Regions from separate parts of the Micromonospora sp. NPDC001898 genome, predicted to be linked through region 1. Evidence: riboswitches for the same ligand, from Rfam matches in the RefSeq annotation. Region 1 holds a riboswitch; the other holds the start of a gene.
The links. Region 1 has a riboswitch for cobalamin ahead of ACFYZF_RS17455 (ribonucleoside-diphosphate reductase subunit alpha). Riboswitches for the same ligand answer to the same signal wherever they lie in the genome.
Positions count from the first base shown of each region.

Region 2: another riboswitch for cobalamin. It lies ahead of ACFYZF_RS18390 (VWA domain-containing protein); the one in region 1 lies ahead of ACFYZF_RS17455 (ribonucleoside-diphosphate reductase subunit alpha).

Region 1 covers NZ_JBIATC010000006.1:414,139-421,867, forward strand. Annotated here, with positions in the region: gene ACFYZF_RS17450 (hypothetical protein) at 1-2,634, opposite strand, end outside; cobalamin riboswitch at 2,939-3,155, shown strand; gene ACFYZF_RS17455 (ribonucleoside-diphosphate reductase subunit alpha) at 3,326-5,761, shown strand; gene ACFYZF_RS17460 (ribonucleotide-diphosphate reductase subunit beta) at 5,800-6,795, shown strand; gene ACFYZF_RS17465 (VOC family protein) at 6,878-7,729, opposite strand, start outside.
Region 2 covers NZ_JBIATC010000007.1:196,327-204,055, reverse strand. Annotated here, with positions in the region: gene cobC (Rv2231c family pyridoxal phosphate-dependent protein CobC) at 1-657, opposite strand, end outside; partial or broken gene ACFYZF_RS18400 (cobyrinate a,c-diamide synthase) at 658-1,986, opposite strand; gene cobO (cob(I)yrinic acid a,c-diamide adenosyltransferase) at 1,980-2,594, opposite strand; gene ACFYZF_RS18390 (VWA domain-containing protein) at 2,594-4,606, opposite strand; cobalamin riboswitch at 4,652-4,797, opposite strand; gene cbiE (precorrin-6y C5,15-methyltransferase (decarboxylating) subunit CbiE) at 4,892-6,100, shown strand; gene cobM (precorrin-4 C(11)-methyltransferase) at 6,097-6,852, shown strand; gene ACFYZF_RS18375 (precorrin-2 C(20)-methyltransferase) at 6,853-7,729, opposite strand, start outside.

The DNA.
Region 1 (7,729 bases):
ACGCAGCGCCACCCGCACGCTCTGCACGCCGTTGTTGTCGGTCGCGGTGCCGGCCAGGTTGAGGTGCAACTGGTCGACGTTCTGGTCGACACCGGTGAAGTTCAACAGGCCGTTCGGGAAGGCGTCACCGGGCACCTGGGCGGTGACGGTGAGCCGGCCCAGGTTGGCGGTCGCCGTGCTCAGGCCCAGGTTGTCGGTGGCCCGTACCCGGAAGTCGTACACGCCGGGCGTGAGCGGCACGGTGGTGTAGGACCAGTTGTACGACGGGGCGTTCAGGTTCGTCGGTGAGACCCGGTGGTACGCCGCGATCGAGTCGGCGCCCCACGTGCCGTCGGCGGCCAGCGCCTCGCGCGTGGTGTTGTTGCGCAGGTAGATCTCGACCGACTTCAGGGTGCCGTCGTCGCTGGCGGTCCCCGAGAACGTGATCGCGCCGCCCGGCGCGACGGTGAACGGTGCGGCGGCGGTGGGCGGCGTCATCGGCGTGGGGGTGCTGATGGCCACCGACGGCGCGACACCGGTCGCCGAGATGATCCAGTCCCGGGTGTCGCCGCGCAGGTCGCTCTGACCGGCGTTGTCGATGGCGGTGGCCGTCATCTTCCAGTCGCCCTCGGTGGGGAGGGCCACCTCGACCTGCCAGGTGGTGGTCAGCGCGCCGATGACGTCCGGCTCGCCCCGGAACGTGTTGTAGACCGGTGCGGCCGTCCCGTCGTCCTGGAGGTAATGGTTGTCCGACCTGCGGAACGAGTACGTCATCGCGCTGACGCCCTTGTCGTCGCTGGCGGTGCCGGTTGCGACGAAGCTCTGAGCGGCGACCAGGCCGGCGGGCGGCGAGGTGATTTTCGTCGTCGGCGGCAGGTCGTCGAAGCTGAAGGTCTCGATCTTCTTGACGGCCTTCGAGGCATCGCTCTGGCCGCTGTTACCGAACGTCTTCGCCTGGACCTGGTATTCGCCGACGGGCAGCGACACGGTGAGGGACCACGAGGTCGAGGCGGTGTTCACCGCTGCGACTGTCGCGTTGATGCTGTTGGCGGCGCCCCACGTCGTGAGGTCGTCCTGCAGGTACTTCTTGGAACCCCGGTTCTGGATTTCGATCCCGACCTTGGTGACGCCGGCCGGAGCGGTCGCCTGCCCGCCGAGCACGAACGGCGCGTTGGCCTGCTTGACCGCCCCCTCGATGGGCGTGACGATCGTCGTGTCGACCGGCGAGGGCGCCGGTGCCTGGGCGAGGTCGAAGAAACCGACCCGCCCCACCGGCAGGCCGCCCTTGGTGTTGCCGTCGCCACCGGCGAAGAGACCCCGCGGGGTGGCGAGGAGGGCCTTCTCCCCCTCGTACGAGCTGGAACCCGGGTTCCACTCGATCGCCGTGCCCGTGGCCGGGTCGAGCGCGCCGAGGTGGTCACGGCGGACCACCTGGTCGCCGAGACCGTAGCCGCTCAGGCCCTGGCCCGTGCCGTACCCGACGTTGTCCAGGCCGGGCCACGGGACGTTGGAGGTCGGCGATTCCTGCCAGCTGAAGTGGCCGCCGACGTACACGGCCGTCTCGGTGATGGCGACCGAGTAGATGCTGTCGAAGTGACGCGACACCCAGATCGGCGCGACGTGGTCGGCGCCGGTCACCGGGAACGCGATCGCCGTGTCGTTGATCGGCGGGCGGTCGCCTCCCGAACCGCTGGTGACGACGAAGTAGGAGTCGTCCGGCGCGACGTCACCGGCGAAGACCCGCTGGATGCCGCCGACGAAGGAGAGGTTGTCCTCCCACAGGCGGGTGCGCCACGGCAGGAGGGCCTTGGTGGCGGTGTCGACGAGACCGACGCCGTAGCGGTCCTGGCCGGCGATCTGGCGACCGGTGTGGATGACCAGCAGCCTGCTGCCGTTGTGCGTCAGCTTGAGCTGCTGCACGGTGAGCATGCCGCCGACGCCGATGCCGCCGGACAAGGGCAGGTTGAACCCGCTGTCCACCGCCCCCGTCGTCGGGTTGAGCGCGACCAGCCCGCCGCGGTTCACGCTGTTCACCTTCGTGAACTGGCCGCCCACGTACACTGCGGTGCTGCTCACGGCCAGAGCGGTCGCGCGCCCGTTCCCCTGCGCGGTGAACGCCGCGATCGGAGCGCCGGTGACCGGGTCGAGCCGTACGATCTTGCGCTTCGTCAGGCCACCGACCGTGTTGAACGAGCCGGCGACATAGAGCGACGAGCCGTCCGGCGAGGCCTCGACGGCCTCGACGGATCCGTCGAACGTCGGCTGGAAGCCGGTGTCGATCAGGCCCGTGTCGATGTTGTAGGAAGCCAGCGACGGCTGCGCCACCGGCGTCCCGCCGACGTTGGCGATCGCGGTGAAGGAGCCGGCGATGAAGACCCGGTTGCCGATCACCTCGATGTCGGTGATCTCGCCGTCGGTGATCCTCGGTACGTCATTGCGCGGCGTGCTGGGAACCAGCCCGGTGTGTCCCGGCACCGACAGCGTCGCGGCCGTGCGCGTCGCATCGCCGCCGATCGTTCTTGTAGCGGCGCGAGCGCTGGTGCTCGCGACCTCGTCGGCGGCACTGCCCTGCACAGTGCCCGCAGCCGCCGGTTGGCCTGTCAACAGCACAGCCCCGGCGACCAGACCCGCGATGGCGCGGCTCCGAACGTGCATCGAGACAACCCCCTGTAAAACGCCTGAATCGCGTCGCCGGGTCGATTCCCGGCGACGTCCATCCCTGGCGTGCCGGAAGTCACCGTAGGAGGTCACCATCTCTTGTGTACGGACGCCCGTCGGAAACCCGACTGGTCGACATCCCTTCCGGTCCTACCGGCCGGGTCCGCCGCCCTTGGATCCAGACCCGCTCCACCGATCGGCTCGGTCGCCGCGCTGAAGGAATCGACGGGCCTTCACCGCCGCGGCCTCCGACACGCCCGGACTCGACATGTGGGGTGTGACAACGCCGTAGTCCCTATATATGGTGTCGGCCGTAGCTGGTTCGGCCGCTCATCCGGGGCGGTCGAGGCAACAGGGAACCCGGTGGAAATCTGGGACTGCCCCGCAGCGGTGAGTGGGAACGACCGCCGTCATCAGCACTGGGCCGTCAGCGGCCTGGGAAGCGACGGCCAGTAGAAGACCGGCGAGCCCGGTCACGCCCGCGAGTCCGAAGACCTGCCAGCGCGCCGCACACCCATACCGGGGTGGGCGGCGGTCCGAGGCCGCGTGGGACGGCCGACGCCACCTGACCCGCGCCCCGCCGGCGTGACGTCCGCCGGTGTCTGTCTCCACGCGTCCGAAGGCCATCAGGTCTCGAGCCCGCGAGGAGTGAGTGGTGGCAGTCACCGAGGTTGTCCCGGCCGATGGCATGGTGGCCGACGAGGCAGCCCTACCGGGCCCGCGGCGGACGCAGATGCGCGTCCGTAAGCGTAACGGCGGCACCGAACCGGTCGATGTCAACAGGATCGTCCGAGCGGTCGAGCGGTGGACGGTCGGCCTCGCCGACGTCGACCCGTTGCGGGTGGCGACGCGGACGATCAGCGGCCTGTACGACGGCGCGACGACCGCCGAGCTGGACCGGCTGTCCATCCAGACCGCGGCCGAGATGATCGGTGAGGAGCCGCAGTACTCGCGGCTGGCCGCCCGCCTGCTGGCCGGCTACATCGACAAGGAGGTCCGCAGGCAGGGCATCGGGTCGTTCAGCGAGGCGATCCGGCGGGGGCACGTCGAGGGCCTCATCGGCGACGGCACCGCCGCGTTCGTCGCCGCCAACGCCAGGCAGCTCGATGACGCCGTCGACCCCCACGGTGACCTGCGGTTCGAGTACTTCGGGTTGCGCACGGTCCGCGACCGGTACCTGCTGCGCCACCCGACGAGCCGGCTGGTGGTGGAGACCCCGCAGTACTGGTTGCTGCGGGTGGCCTGCGGCCTGTCCCACGCCCCGGACGAGGTGATCGAGTTCTACCGGTTGATGTCGAGCCTGGCGTACCTGCCGAGTTCGCCGACGTTGTTCAACTCCGGCACCCGGCACACCCAGATGTCCTCCTGCTACCTGGTCGACTCCCCGCGCGACGAACTGGACTCGATCTACCAGCGGTACGCGCAGGTGGCGAACCTGTCGAAGTTCGCCGGAGGCATCGGCATCGCGTTCTCCCGGGTCCGGTCGCGGGGCGCGCTGATCCGGGGCACCAACGGGCAGTCCAACGGGATCGTGCCGTGGCTGCGGACGCTGGACGCCTCGGTGGCGGCGGTCAACCAGGGCGGCCGGCGCAAGGGCGCGGCCTGCGTCTACCTGGAGCCGTGGCATCCGGACATCGAGGAGTTCCTGCAACTGCGGGACAACACCGGTGAGGACGCCCGGCGCACCCACAACCTGAACCTGGCCAACTGGGTCCCGGACGAGTTCATGCGCCGGGTGGAGGCCGACGGGGTGTGGTCGCTGTTCGACCCGGACGTGGTGCCGGAACTGCCGGACCTGTGGGGGGACGAGTTCGACGCGGCGTACCGGGCGGCCGAGGCGCAGGGCCGGTACGTGCGTCAGGTGCCGGCCCGGGAGCTGTACGGGCGGATGATGCGGACCCTCGCGCAGACCGGCAACGGGTGGATGACGTTCAAGGACGCCGCGAACCGGTTGTGCAACCAGACCGCCGAGCCGGGCAACGTGGTACACCTGTCCAACCTGTGTACCGAGATCATCGAGGTGTCCAGCGACGCCGAGACCGCCGTGTGCAACCTCGGCTCGGTCAACCTCGCCGCCCACCTCGCCGACGGCGGCATCGACTGGGCACGGCTGCGCGCCACCGTCCGCACCGCCGTGACGTTCCTCGACCGGGTCATCGACATCAACTACTACCCGACCCCGCAGGCCGCGGCGAGCAACCCCCGCTGGCGGCCGGTCGGCCTCGGCCTGATGGGCCTGCAGGACGTGTTCTTCGCCCTGCGGCTGCCGTTCGACTCCCCGGAGGCCCGGGAGCTGTCCACCCGGATCAGCGAGGAGCTGTACCTGACCGCCCTGGAGACCTCCGCCGACCTGGCGGAACGCTTCGGAGCCCACCCGGCCTTCGCCGAGACCCGGGCGGCACGCGGCCAGCTCCAGCCGGACCTGTGGGGCGTCACGGGCAGCCAGGGGCAGCGCTGGAGGGCGCTGCGGGAGCGGGTCGCCGCACACGGCCTGCGCAACTCACTGCTGGTGGCGATCGCCCCGACCGCCACCATCGCCTCCATCGCCGGCTGCTACGAGTGCATCGAACCGCAGGTGTCCAACCTGTTCAAGCGCGAGACCCTGTCCGGGGAGTTCCTCCAGGTCAACACCGCTCTCGTACGCGAACTGAAGGCCCGCGGCCTGTGGACCGACCAGGTCCGCTCGGCGATCAAGCGCGCCGAGGGATCGGTGCAGGGCATCACGGAACTGCCGGCGGAGGTCCGGCAGCTGTTCCGTACGGCCTGGGAGTTGCCGCAGCGGGCGCTGATCGACCTGGCCGCCGCCCGCGCCCCGTTCATCGACCAGTCACAGTCGCTGAACCTGTTCCTCGCCGCCCCGACGATCGGCAAGCTCTCCTCGATGTACCTGTACGCCTGGAAGGCCGGGTTGAAGAGCACCTATTACCTGCGGTCCCGCCCCGCCACCCGGATCCAGCAGGCCACGGTCGCACCCGTCGGACCGGTCAGCCCCGTCGGCCCGGTCAACGCCGTCAGCACCGGCGGTGTCGTCAGCACCGTCGGTGTCGTCGCGCCCGTGGTGACCGTCGACGAGGCGGTGGCCTGCTCCCTGGAGAACCCCGAGTCGTGCGAAGCCTGCCAGTGACCGCCCCGACCGACGCCACCGACCCGAGGACCACACACATGCTGCTCGACCCGGGGATGGACCTCACCCTCCGCCCGATGCGCTACCCGCACTTCTTCGACCGGTTCCGCGACGCCATCCGCAACACCTGGACGGTGGAGGAGGTCGACCTGCACGCCGACCTCGCCGACCTCGACCGGCTCTCCCCGGCGGAACGGCACCTGGTGAGCCGCCTCGTCGCGTTCTTCGCCACCGGCGACACCATCGTCGCCAACAACCTGGTGCTGAACCTCTACCAGCACGTGAACTCGCCGGAGGGCCGGCTCTACCTGTCGCGGCAACTGTTCGAGGAGGCCGTGCACGTCCAGTTCTACCTGAACCTCCTCGACACGTACGTGCCCGACGAGGCCGAGCGGTTCGCCGCGTTCGACGCCATCGAGAACATTCCCTCGATCCGGCGTAAGGCCGAATTCTGCTTCCGCTGGATCGACTCCCTCCAGGACCTGCGGGAGCTGCGCTCGAAGCAGGACCGGCGGGTGTTCCTGCTCAACCTGATCTGTTTCGCCGCCTGCATCGAGGGGCTGTTCTTCTACGGGGCCTTCGCCTACGTCTACTTCCTACGCTCCCGGGGACTGCTGCACGGCCTGGCATCCGGCACCAACTGGGTGTTCCGCGACGAGTCCATGCACATGGCCTTCGCCTTCGACGTGGTCGACACCGTTCGCCAAGAGGAACCGGACCTGTTCGACGACGACCTCGCAGACCAGGTACGTCTGATGCTCACCGAAGCCGTCGAGTGCGAGGTCCAGTTCGCCGAGGACCTGCTCGGCCACGGCGTGTCCGGGATGTCCCTGGCCGACATGCGCCAGTACCTCCAGCACGTCGCCGATCGGCGGCTCGCGCAGCTCGGCATGCCCGTCCACTACGGGTCGACCAATCCGTTCGCGTTCATGGAGTTGCAGGACGTGCAGGAACTGTCGAACTTCTTCGAACGGCGGGTGTCGGCGTACCAGGTCGGGGTGACCGGCGCCGTCGCCTTCGACGACGACTTCTGAGCCGACCGCGACAGGCGAATCCCCCAGCAGATGTCGGCGATCTCGCTTCCGCGCCCTGGCTGTGTCTGCGGGGGTTCGGATGTCAGTCGATGGCGGGACGGAAGATGATCGCGACGCCGAGGGCTTCGCTGGCCGGTACGACGATCTCGTCCGGTCGGGGCGTGCGGTACGACACCCCTGCGGTCCGTAGATGATGCTCGGTCTGGGCGATGTCGTGTACCGCGACCGTGTACCCCACGAAAGCGGGCAGGGCCGGCGGGCGCTCGCCGGGCAGGACGTCGGGCAGCGCGGACTCGGCGACGACGATCACTGAGGCGTCGCCGAGGTCGAAGGTCCGGGTGGAGCCGTTGCGGTGGGCGGCGCGGCCGAGGTATGTCTCGTAGCGGCGCTCGACATCGGGCAGGGCGTCGTCGGGTACGCACAGCAGGCATCCGATCAGGTCGACGGCGCCGTTGGCGTGTTTCGGGTGCTGCTGCCCCTCGACGGCGGTGTTCTCGGCGATGCCGACCCTGCCCTCGGGCAGCCGGCCGCGTGGCACGTCCGTCTCGTCGCTGTTGATCTCCAGGTAGCGGGTCGGGACCATCCGGGTGCCGTCAGCGGTTTCGATCGGGCGCTGCACCGCGTGTACGCCGCCGTGCCCGGCGCCTGCGGCGTCCAGCCGCGCGGCGGCGGAGTCGAGGTCCGCGGAGTCGACGACGAGGATGTGCACGCCTTGGAATCGGTCCAGGAAGGCGGCGAGGTTGGCGGCGGTGCCACGGACGGCGGCCAGGAGCCCGGGCAGTCTGTCGTCGGGAACGTCGAGCGGGATCAGGTGGGCGTCGCCGGGGATCGGCTGCCCATCGTCGACGACGGTCACGATCTCGACGAAGTTGCGACGCAGGTAGATGTGGGTGTTCGCCGCGCCGACCGGACGGGGGAGTACTCCGGGGGCGGT
Region 2 (7,729 bases), on a different contig from region 1:
TCGCAGCACGACCAGCCCCGGTAGCCGGTGCGAGGTGAGCGTCTGCGGCTCGCCCGGCACGAAGTCCATGAACGTCTCGTCCACGACGACAACGCGCCCGGGGCGGCACAGGCCGCGCAGGGTCGCGGCGGCGTGCAGGCGCCCGGTCGGGTCGGCGGGGTTGCCCACCACGACGAGGTCCGCGTCGTCAGGGACGGCGCCGGGGTCGAGGGCGAAGTCGTCCTCGGTCCGGCACAGGACATGGGTGACGGTGTGGCCCGCGGCGCGTAGCGCGACGTCGGGCTCGGTGAACTGAGGGTGCACGACGACCGGGCGTCGCCAAGGGCGTGCTCGGGCGAGCAGGAAGAACGCCTCGGCGGTGCCGGCCGTGACGAGGACCTCGGACTCGTCACGACCGTGGCGACGCGCCACAGCGACGTGAGCCGCGGTGGCTTCGGGGTAGGTGTCGGAGGTCGCGATTCCGTCGCGCAGCGCCCGCTCGAGCCACTCCGGGCGGGGCAGGCGGCTGACGTCGGCCGCCAGGTCCAGCAGGCCGGCGGACAGCTCCACGTCGCCGTGGTGGCGCAACGGGGCTGCGGGCGGTCCGGAGTCCGGTGGCGCGGCGACGGCGTGCGTCCGTGGCGCACCAGGCGCCGCGATCGCGTCCGACTGGTGCACCGCGTCCGCGAACGACTGGGCCAGGTGCGGGTGCCCGGCCCAGTGCACGTGCAGGTAGGACGCGTTGAGCGTCGGGCCCGCGAACCCGACGTCGCCGCCCTCCAGCGTCCACGCGGGACGCTCGCCGCGCACGGGGGTGACCGTGGTGCGGTGGAATTCGTGCGCCGTGGCACCGGTCCCGCGTGCGCCGAGGAGCTGGTCCGAGCCGAGCTCGGCCCGGCGGTACGCCAGGGTGAGCCGGGGCGTCATGACCGCGTCGGCGTCGAGCGCCCCGACCATGGGATGCCCGTCGACGGAACGGCACAGGTACAGCAGGCCGGCGCACTCGGCCACCGTCGGGACGCCGTCCAGGACGGCCTGACGCAGCTCGTCGCGCAGGGCCGTGTTGGTGCTCAGCGCGGCCGCGTGCACCTCGGGGAAACCTCCGCCGAGATACAGACCGCGCGTCCCGGCGGGAAGCCGCTCGTCCCGGGCCGGGTCGAACGGCACGACGGTGCAGCCCGCCGCCTGCAGCAGCTCGGTCGTCTCGGCGTACCGGAAGGTGAACGCCCGCCCGGCCGCGACCGCGATGATCGGGGATCCGGTGCCGGGGTGCCGGACGTGCGCGGCCGGGTCCCACGGCTCGGAGTCGAGGTCGGGCGCGCTGTGCGCCACCTCCAGCACGGCGTCGAGGTCGACGTGGCGGGCGACCTGCTCGGCCAGCCTGTCCAGCGAGGCGGCGGCCTCGTCGCGCTCGGCTGCGGGGACGAGCCCGAGGTGGCGCGAAGGCGCGCTGACACCACCGTCGCGTTGCAGGATCCCCAGCACGGGGACGCCGACGGACTCCACCGCGCGTGCCGCCTCGGAAGCGTGGCGGGGGGAGCCGGCCTTGTTGAGCACGACACCCGCGATCGTGACGCCGGGCTGGAACGTCGCCATCCCGTGCACGACCGCCCCCACGCTGCGCGAGGTGTGCGAGACGTCCACGACCAGGACGACCGGCGTCCGGGTGAGCGTCGCGACGTGGGCGGTGGAGGCGAACCCGTCGCCGCCGATGCGGCCGTCGAACAGACCCATGACCCCCTCGACGACCGCGACGTCCGCGCCCCGGGCGCCGTGCAGCAGCAGCGGGACCACGAGCGTGGGGTCGGTCAGGTGCGGGTCGAGGTTGCGGCCCGGACGTCCGGTGGCCAGCGCGTGGTATCCGGGGTCGATGTAGTCGGGCCCGACCTTGTGCCCCGAGACGGCATGCCCACGGGCGGCCAACGCGGCCATGAGCCCGGTCGCGACCGTGGTCTTGCCGTGGCCGGAGGCCGGTGCCGCGAGCAGCACGCGCGGCAGACTCACCACTCGATGCCTCGCTGACCCTTCTGGCCGACGTCCATCGGGTGCTTGACGTGCAGCATCTCGGTCACCAGGTCGGCCGCCGCGACGAGGCGGGGGTCGGCGCGGCGGCCGGTGACGACGACGTGCTGGCGGCCAGGACGGTTGGCGAGTGTCTCGACGACGTCGTCGACGTCGACCCAGCCCCACTGCATCGGGTAGGTGAACTCGTCCAGGACGTACAGCTGGTGCCGCTCGGCCTGGATGCGCCGCTTCACCTCCGCCCAGCCCTCGGCGGCGTCAGCGGCATGGTCCGCCTCGGTGCCGCCCTTGCGGCTCCAGGACCACCCCGAGCCCATCTTGTGCCACTCGACGGGCCCGCCCTCGCCGGTCTCCTCGTGCAGGCGGCCGAGCCGTTCGAGCACCGTCTGCTCCCCGATGCGCCACTTGGCCGACTTGACGAACTGGAAGACCCCGATGTCCCAACCCTGGTTCCAGGCGCGGATCGCCAGGCCGAAGGCGGCGGTCGACTTGCCCTTGCCGTTGCCGGTGTGGACCATCAGCAGCGGCCGGTTGCGCCGTGCCCGGGTGCTGATGCCGTCGTCCGGGACGACCAGCGGCTTGCCCTGCGGCATCAGGCCACCCCCTCGCGCGGCGCGGTCGCCGCCTGGACGACGCCGGTGAGCCCGTCGGCGGTCACCTCACCGAGCGGCACGTGCTCGGCCTGCAGGGTCGCGGCCAGCTGCGCGGCAAGGCCGAGCCGGAACCGTCCGGTCTCGCAGTCGACCACGACGCTTTGCACGCCGGTAGCGGCCAGGTGCGCCGCGGCGCGGTGGGCACGACCGAGCGCGTCCGGCCCGAAGGTCGCCCGGCCGTCGGTCACCACGACCAGCAGCGGCCGGCGGGACGGGTCGCGCAGCGCCTCGCGGCGCAGCACCTCCGCGGACCGCTCCAGGCCCTCGGCGAGTGGCGTCCGCCCGCCGGCCGGCAGGTCGGCCAGGCGCCGGGAGGCGACATCGACGGACCCGGTCGGCGGCAGCGCGACGTCGGCGGTGCGCTGGCGGAACGTCACCAGCGCGACCTTGTCCCGGCGTCGGTAGGCGTCCAGCAGCAGCGCGAGCACGGCGGTCTTGACCTGCTCCATGCGCCGTCGCGCGGCCATCGAGCCGGACGCGTCGACGCACAGCAGGACGAGGTTCGACTCTCGCCCGACGGTTTCCGCGCGGCGCAGGTCGCCCGGGGCGAAGACGAGACCGCGGCCCTCGACCAGGCCGCCACGGGAACGCTGGTGCGGTGCCGCCGCGGTGATGGTGCCCGGCAGGTGCAGGCGGCCGGCGGCGGACGATCCGCGCTGCTGCCCGACGACCCGGCCCTGAGGCGTGCGGGCCCGGGACCGACGGCCGGCCTGGCCCTCGCCGGTGCCCTGCACGACGAGCAGGCGGGCGCGTGCCGGCTCGCCGGCGGACGCGACCGATCCGGCAACCGCAGGCTGCGGCGCGTTGTCCGGCGTGGGCGATCCTTCGGCGGGGGAGTCGTGGACGTCCCGGGACCGGCCGTCCTGCGGGGCGTCGTCCGGCGGCCCGCCGCCGGGACCACCGGGGCCGTCGTCGGGCCCGTCCGGTGGTCCAGGGTCGGGGTCGTCGTTGCCCAGTAGGTCGTCGAGCCGGTCCTCGTCCAGGCCGGGCTCGTCGAACGGGTTGCGGCGCCGGCGGTGCGGCAACGCGAGACGGGCGGCGACGCGGACGTCCTCGCGGGTCACGTGCGCGCGTCCCTGCCAGGCGGCGTGCGCCGAGGCGGTGCGGGCGGTGACGAGGTCCGCGCGCAGGCCGTCGACGTCGAACGCGGCGCACACCTCGGCGATGGTCGTCAGCGTCTGGTCGTCGAGCACGACGTCCGGCATGAGCCGCCGCGCCGCCGCCAGCCGCGCACGCAGGGCGTCCTGCGCGTCGGCCCAGCGTGCGGTGAAGCCCTCCGGGTCGGCGTCGAACGCCAGCCGGCGACGCACGACCTCCACCCGCAGGGAGGGGTCGCGCGGTGCGGCGACCTCGACGGTCAGGCCGAACCGGTCGAGCAACTGCGGGCGGAGCTCGCCCTCCTCGGGGTTCATCGTGCCGATCAGCACGAACCGGGCGGCGTGCTCGACCGAGAGGCCGTCGCGCTCCACGCTGACCCGGCCGGTCGCCGCCGCGTCGAGCAGCAGATCGACGAGGTGGTCGTGCAACAGGTTGACCTCGTCGACGTAGAGCAGGCCGCGGTGGGCTCGGGCGAGCAGGCCCGGCTCGAACGCCACTGCGCCGTCGCGTAGCGCCGCGTCGAGCTTGAGGGAACCCGTCACCCGGTCGTCGCTCGCACCGACGGGCAGCTCGACGAGCCGCACCGGCCGCTCGACGACGGGCGTGGACGCGTCGATGGGCCCGTCGGGGCAGACCGCCAGGGAATCGTCCGGGTCGACCGAGAACCGGTCGCCCGCGTACGTCCGTACCAGCGGCAGCACCTCGGCGAGACCGCGCACGGTGGTGGTCTTGGCGGTGCCCTTCTCCCCACGGACCAGGACGCCGCCGATGAGCGGGTCGATCGCGACCAGGGTGAGGGCGAGAGTCATGTCGTCGGAGCCGACGACGGCACAAAAGGGGTATTGCGCTGGCATGTAGGGCTCCCGCTCGATCTGCCATGACCGTCCACGACGCGGGCGCGTCGCGGCTCGGATCGAGGCCGGTCTTCGGACTTCCCAGGTCTGTGCCTGAGTCACCGCAGCGGGCCCTGTGCCGGATTCTCACCGGCTTCCCAGATTCTCCCCGTGGCCATCGGCCGTGGGGCACCTCGAACCTTCGCACCACCCTAGACGCCGTCCTGACGGCCCAGACAGCGGTCCGGCGGTCCGGCGGCCGGTCGGGGCCTGCGGGGCAGGCGGGGCGGGCTAGGGTGCACTGCCATGGAGGCGCACGTGACCGTTGTCGGGCTCGGGGCCGACGGCTGGGCGGGCTTGCCGGAGCCGTCTCGGACGCTGGTGCGCGGGGCCGCGACGCTGCTCGGCGGGGCCCGGCACCTCGATGCGGTGCCGCCGGTCGACGGCCAGGAGCGCGTGGCGTGGCCGTCGCCGCTGCGGGAGAATCTGCCGGGCCTGCTGGGCGCCGCGCGCAGGCCCGTCGTCGTGCTGGCGTCGGGCGACCCGCTCGTGTCGGGCGTCGGCACGACGCTGCTGGACATCCTGGGCCCGGAACGGGTGACGATCGTGCCCGCGGTCTCCTCCGTGGCGCTCGCTCGGGCACGTCTCGGGTGGCCGGCGGAGTCCGTCACAACGGTGAGTCTGGTCGGCCGGGACGTGCGCCTCGTCGTCCCCGCGCTCGCCCCCGGGCGGCGGCTGCTCGTGCTCTCCAGCGACGAAACGACGCCTGCCGCCGTCGCTGCGCTGCTCACCGGACTCGGCTGGGGAGAGTCCAGGCTGGCCGTGCTCGGCGACCTCGGCGCCGCGGGTGAGTCGCGTGCCGAGTCGACCGCGGCTTCGTGGAACGTCGTGGACGTGCCCCGGCTGAACGTCCTGGCCGCCGAAATCCGGGGCACCGGACCGGGCTGGGCCGCGGGCGGGGTGCTCCCCGACGACGCGTTCGAGCACGCCGGGCAGATCACCAAGCGCGACCTGCGTGCCAGCGCCCTGGCCCGGCTCGCGCCCGCTCCCGGTCAACTGCTGTGGGACGTCGGCGCCGGCAGTGGCTCGATCGGCGTGGAGTGGATGCGTGCGTGGCCGACGGCGCGGACGATCGCGATCGAGTCCCGCGCCGACCGCGCCGCGCTCGTGCGTCGCAACGCCGCCACGCTCGGCGTTCCCGGCCTGCGTCTCGTCGAGGGCTCAGCACCCGACGCCCTGGCCGGTCTCGAGCGCCCTGACGCGGTGTTCGTCGGCGGGGGAGCGACCGTCCCCGGCGTGCTCGAAGCGTGCTGGGACGCGCTCGGCACCGGTGGCCGACTCGTCGTCCACGGCGTCACGGCCGAGACCGAGGCGGTGCTGCTCGAGCAGTACCGTCGCCGTGGCGGCGAGCTCGTCCGCCTGCACGTCGAACGCGCCGAGCCGCTCGGCAGCTTCACCGGCTGGACGCCCGCGCGTGCCGTCAGCCAGTGGACCGTCACCAAGGGAGAGTCATGACCGTCCATTTCGTCGGGGCCGGACCCGGTGCCGCCGACCTGCTCACGCTGCGCGCGGTGCGCCTGCTCGAGGTTGCGGACGTGTGCCTGTATGCGGGCACCTACCTCGACGCCGACGTGCTCGGCCACTGCCGCGCCGACGCCCGGCTGGTCGACACCCAGCACCTCGACCTGGACGAGATCACCGCCCACCTGGTGCAGGCGCACGCCGACGGGTTGGAGGTCGTGCGGCTGTGTTCGGGCGACCCGTCGCTGTACTCCGCGGTCCATGAGCAGGCGCGCCGGCTCGACGCGGCGCAGGTCCCGTGGGACGTCACGCCCGGTGTGCCCGCCTACGCGGCTGCCGCGGCGATCGTCGGCGCCGAGCTGACCGTCCCCGAGCTCGCCCAGTCGGTCGTGCTCACCCGCGCTCAGGCCCGTTCCACGGTCATGCCGCCGGGGGAGAAGCTCGCCGCGTTCGCCGCGACGGGCGCGACCCTGGCCCTGCACCTGGCCGTCACCCGCAGCCGGGAGCTGGCCTCCGAGCTGGCCGAACACTACGGCGACGGGTGCCCGGTCGTCGTCGTGTCCAAGGCGACGCAGCCGGATCAGCTCGTCCTGCGCGGCACGCTGGCCGACATCGGCGACCAGGTCGAGGCCGCGGGCCTGCGCCAGGCCGCGATCATCCTGGTCGGCCCGGCGCTGGCTCCCGACGTCCGGGGCGGTGAGTCGTTCCTGTACGCCGCCAGCCGCGAACGCCGCGCCCGCGGCTGACTAGGCGACGAAGCGCGGGCTCCAGACGCGGCCGGCCGCGGTGACGCGCGTCGACGAGGCGCCGACCAGCAGCAGGCACTTCATGTCGATGGTCCCGGGGTCGAGCTCGCCCAGCGTCGTCACGGTGAGGCTCTCCCCGGCACGGCCGACGTCGCGACCCACCACTACGACGGTCTCGGGCGACTTGTGCTCCAGCAGCGTCGCTCGGGCCTGCGCGACCTGCTCGGTGCGCGAGCGCGAGCGCGGGTTGTAGAGGGCGAGCACGAGGTCCGCCTCGGCGACGGCGCGTAGCCGCTTCACCACGACGTCCCAGGGCTTGAGCCGGTCCGACAGGCTCATCACCGCGAAGTCGGCGCCGATGGGGGCGCCGGCACGCGCCGCGACCGCCTGGACGGCAGAGATGCCGGGCACGACGCGCACGGCGACGTCCGCGTAGCGCGGGTCCTCCGCGGCCTCGAACACCGCCGACGCCATGCCGAAGATGCCCGCGTCGCCGCCGGACACGACCGCGACGCGCTCACCGGCGAGCGCCAGCTCGAGCGCCTCGCGGGCCCGGTCCACCTCAACCGTGTTGCCGGACGCGTGCCGCACCAGGCCCGGGCGCTGCGGGACGCGCTGGACATACGGTCCGTAGCCGATGACGTGGCCGACCTCCGCGAGTACCTGCGACGCCTCGGGGGAGAGCCACCGGTCGGGACCGGGACCGAGGCCCACGACGACGACTTCGGCGCCGGCGACGGGCTCGGTGACCTCACTCGCCGAGCGGTCGTAGCGCGCCACACCGGGACGGGTGTCGCCGGGGACCAGGACGATCGAGAAGTACGGCACCGTCTCGGGGTCCACGTCGGCGACCGGGAGTACCCGCTCGGCGTCCATC